2 regions of the Limnobaculum zhutongyuii genome follow, and region 2 is predicted to be linked to the other one. Evidence: predicted binding sites of a transcription regulator. Region 2 holds the regulator's gene; the other holds the start of a gene.

Region 1 (2,209 bases), 2.1 Mb from region 2:
CAGTTTAACCAGCGCGCCGAAAATAATATCACCCTGCTTTCCTGGAGCTTTCATTACCGGCTTATGTACCGCCATTGAGTCTCTCTTTCATATTTACGGCCCCCTTCCATATATTGGAAGAGGGCGGGTAGGAATGATTAATAGAGCGCTTTACCGCTGCTATCTTTAACCTGCGTTTTCCAGGCTGCACGAACTTGTTCAACCACTGACTCAGGCAAAACGGCATAATCCAGTTCTGTTGCCAGAGAGCCGCCTTTCTTGTAGCCCCAGTCAAAGAACTTCAGTACTTCAGCACCACGTTTGGCATCTTTCTGAGTTTTATGTACCAGAATAAAAGTGGTTGAAGTAATCGGCCAGACGTCCTTACCTTTCTGGAAAGTCAGGTCCTGAGCAAAAGATTTCGACCAGTCGATACCTTTAGCCGCCGCACTGAACGATTGCTGAGTCGGGCTTACCGCCTCACCATCTGCTGATATCAATTTGGTGTAGGCCAGATTATTTTGCTTGGCATAAGCATATTCAACATAACCAATAGAGCCCGGTAAACGCTGAACAAAGGCTGCGATACCATCATTGCCTTTACCGCCTAAACCTACCGGCCATTTAACGGTAGAACCAACACCAACCTGATCTTTCCAGTTCGCATTCACTTTTGCCAGATAGCTGGTGAACACGAAGGAAGTACCAGAACCATCGGCACGACGTACTACCGCAATATCCTGCTCTGGCAATTTGACGCCCGGATTCAGTTTAGCAATCGCCGGATCGTTCCACTTTTTCACCGTGCCCAGGTAGATATCGCCCAGGGTTTTTCCATCCAGGGTTAATTCCCCTGATTTAATTCCCTGAACATTCACCGCCAGCACCACGCCACCAATCACGGTTGGGAACTGAAACAAATCGTCTTTAGCCAGCTTCTCATCATCCAGAGGAGCATCTGACGCACCAAAATCTACCGTATTAGCATTAATTTGCTTAACGCCACCGGATGAACCAATCCCTTGATAGTTGATGTTATTACCGCTCTCTTTTTGATAGCTATCCGCCCATTTGGCATAGACAGGTGCAGGGAATGTAGCGCCGGCACCGGTAATATTCTCTGCCGCAAATGCTGACAGAGTCGTCAGAGAAACGGCTGTTGCAATACTATAAGCAATCGTTGTACGTATCAGTTTCATCATTCCTCCTAAAGGAATTTATTGGCTCTGTATCGTTAATAATCAGACTGGTGATGAGTACAAGCGCAAAGATAAGACCGTTTAGTGACAGTATAATGTCAATCAGGTTACAGTTTTATGACAGTGAGGATTTTTGATTTAACTTAATGATATTTTTAATAAATATAATTATTACTTTGACCTGAATAAGTGAGGGGTTTAATTATAATCGAAAGCAAGAGGTATCGTCGTCACTCACCCTATTATCTCCTCCTCTATTATTTCTTTTGGGGGGAATTCAATTAATTAAAACAATGCCAAACTGAATAAAAGATAATCATGGGATTAACCTTATGAAAAAACTACCTCTGCTGTTTTTGCTGTTTCCCGGGCTGGTGCACGCTGCCTGGACGGCATCCGGAATACCTGCGTTTAAAGAGCAAAGTCCAGGCTTGTTTATCAGTGAAACCAAGCTTGCAAAAGGCTCGCTACCATTAAATCTCAAATCAGAACAAGCGTGCTGGCAGCCTGCAGAATCAATTAAACTTAATCAGGCGCTTTCACTGAAACCATGTGAAGGAGAGCCCCCTGTCTGGCGCATATTTCGTGAAGGCGAGTATCACGTACAGATAGACACTCGCAGCGGTACCCCGACACTGATGCTGAGCGTCAATAACGAGGCGCAAACAGCACCAGCTGAGATTGCCCGCCAGTGCCCGAAATGGGACGGTAAACCGCTAACGATAGACGTCAGCAAAACTTTCGCCGAAGGCAGTGAAGTCCGTGATTTCTACAGCGGTTCAACCGCAACGGTCAAACAAGGCCAAATCACCCTGATGCCTGCGGCGAGCAGCAATGGCCTGTTACTTTTGGAACCCGCCACCACTCAACAGGTTTCAATGTTTAACTGGCATAACGCAACGGTCTACTTTGTTCTGACCGACCGTTTTGTCAATGGCGATCCGAAAAACGATAACAGCTATGGCCGCCATAAAGATGGCATGCAAGAAATCGGCACATTCCACGGTGGTGACCTGGCTGGTTTAACGCAA
Region 2 (2,209 bases):
GGCCAGCGAAATCCCAACATTTGTTGCGCCAGTTTATTACACCAAAAGATATGTCCGCTTTCGGTACTCAACACTACGGCATCAGGTAGCGATTCGGCACCGCTACGAAAGCGTTTAATTAGTGAAGCCAACTCGCGTCGACGTTGGCGATTACGATGCTGCATTTGATACAGGCCGTAGAATAACGGTTCCCAACTTCCCCGACCGGGTGGAGGCATGATGCTGCGATCCAGCCATAACCAGTGAGACAGCTTTAACAGATTATAAAAATGCCACAGTAAGGCACAGAGTGCAGAAATCAGCAGTAATAGCGTCAGATGACCAATAAAAATGCTTAACAGCAATGCCGGAAGGCAAAACAGCAATAGCTCAATGACAATTCTCTTCCACGACAGGCGTTCTAGCACAGGCGAGTCCCTAACCAGTTAACTTAAAAGCGAGTTGAAAAGCGATAACCAGAACCGCGTACGGTTTGCAGCATCTTGTCATAACCGCTGTCCTCCAGCGTTTTACGCAAGCGACGAATAAATACGTCAACGGTTCGGTCTTCAACATACACATTGGTTCCCCATACCTGATTAAGCAATTGCTCGCGGCTATAGACCCGTTCAGGATGGCTCATAAAGAAATGCAGCAGTTTATATTCTGTGGGGCCCATATCCAGCGGCTTATCGTCCGCCATAACCCGGTGAGATGATGGGTCTAAGGTTAAGCCATCAAAGACCAAAGCTTCATGTTCAGTCATGGGTGACGTTCGGCGCATCACGGCTTTAATACGCGCCAGAAGTTCTTTAGGAGAAAAAGGCTTGGTTACATAGTCATCTGCCCCGGACTCCAGCCCTTGCACCCGATCCTCCTCTTCTCCGCGGGCGGTTAACATGACTACCGGAATCGCCTTCATCAGTGGATCGCGTTTCAGAAATTTAATCAGTTGAATGCCTGAACCCCCAGGTAACATCCAATCCAATAAGATCAGATCGGGGAAAGGCTCAATCAATAAAGATTGCGCAGCGGTAAAATCCGCGGCTTCAATGGCCTGATAGCCATTTTGTTCAAGAACAAGAGAAATCATTTCCCGTATCGGTGCTTCATCCTCAACCACCAGTATGCGTTTTATCATGCGGGCTCTGCTCTTTGTTGTTTTTTCTCAACACAATGCGAGTTGAATGATTATATACCCTAATAATTTGAGTTGCAGAAAAGCCAATAACATCGTTAATACATCTGCAACCTAAAGTATGCTGACTTATAGTGCCTTGGCATTATGCTACAGATATATGACACTTTTATTACGTTAACAACGTATTCTGTTAATTGAGACACGACTAAGGTAGTGCTGGTCATCTCTGCTGCGTATAATCCCCAATAACCATAGCGCACCACATGGCTATTTTTTGACAGAGAGGATTCATGCGCATTATTCACACATCTGACTGGCATCTTGGACAATACTTTTTTACCAAAAGCCGTGCGGCTGAACATGCAGAATTTTTGCGCTGGTTGACTGAAAAGGTCACAGAACATCAGGTTGATGCCATTATTGTGGCTGGCGATGTTTTCGATACCACCTCCCCCCAAGCTATGCCCGTGAACTCTACAATCAATTCATTGTGGGGTTGCAACCAACTGGCTGTCAGTTAGTGGTATTGGGTGGAAACCATGACTCTGTTGCAATGCTGAATGAATCCAGAGAACTTTTGACCTATCTGAACACCCGGGTAATCGCCAGTGTTGCACAACAACCTGAACAGCAGTTGATCGTTTTGAACAACGCTCAGGGTGAGCCCGGTGCATTAGTGTGTGCCATTCCATTTATTCGTGCCAGAGATGTGCTCTCCAGCCAGGCGGGTCAATCCGGCAGTGAAAAGCAACAGGCTTTGCTGGAAGCAATCAGTCAGCATTATCAGCAGATATATCAACTGGCAAAAGATAAACAGCAGCAATACACCAAACATTTACCAATTATTGTTACCGGACATTTAACCACCGTCGGTGCTTCTACCTCCGACTCCGTGCGTGATATCTATATCGGTACGCTGGATGCGTTTCCTGCACAGGCATTTCCTCCGGCTGACTATATCGCTTTAGGCCATATCCACCGGCCACAAAAGGTAGCCAAGTCGGAATTCATTCGCTATTCAGGTTCCCCTATCCCTTTAAGCTTTGATGAAAGCGGGCAGGAAAAAAGTGTAGTGTTGGTGGAGTTTGC

The links. Region 2 encodes PhoB, which activates phosphate uptake and scavenging genes when phosphate is short. Its sites were predicted from a motif close to CTGTCATAAAACTGNCNNAT; they were not measured.
Region 1: a site for PhoB is predicted at 1,283-1,302, ahead of pstS (phosphate ABC transporter substrate-binding protein PstS). Genes of this name have one in related genera too.

Annotation. Positions count from the first base shown of each region.
Region 1 is NZ_CP034752.1:4,508,957-4,511,165, forward strand. Features, by position in the region: gene pstC (phosphate ABC transporter permease PstC) at 1-75, opposite strand, end outside; gene pstS (phosphate ABC transporter substrate-binding protein PstS) at 138-1,178, opposite strand; gene EKN56_RS20305 (alpha-amylase) at 1,511-2,209, shown strand, end outside.
Region 2 is NZ_CP034752.1:1,974,081-1,976,289, forward strand. Features, by position in the region: gene phoR (phosphate regulon sensor histidine kinase PhoR) at 1-407, opposite strand, end outside; gene phoB (phosphate regulon transcriptional regulator PhoB) at 431-1,120, opposite strand; partial or broken gene sbcD (exonuclease subunit SbcD) at 1,411-2,209, shown strand, end outside.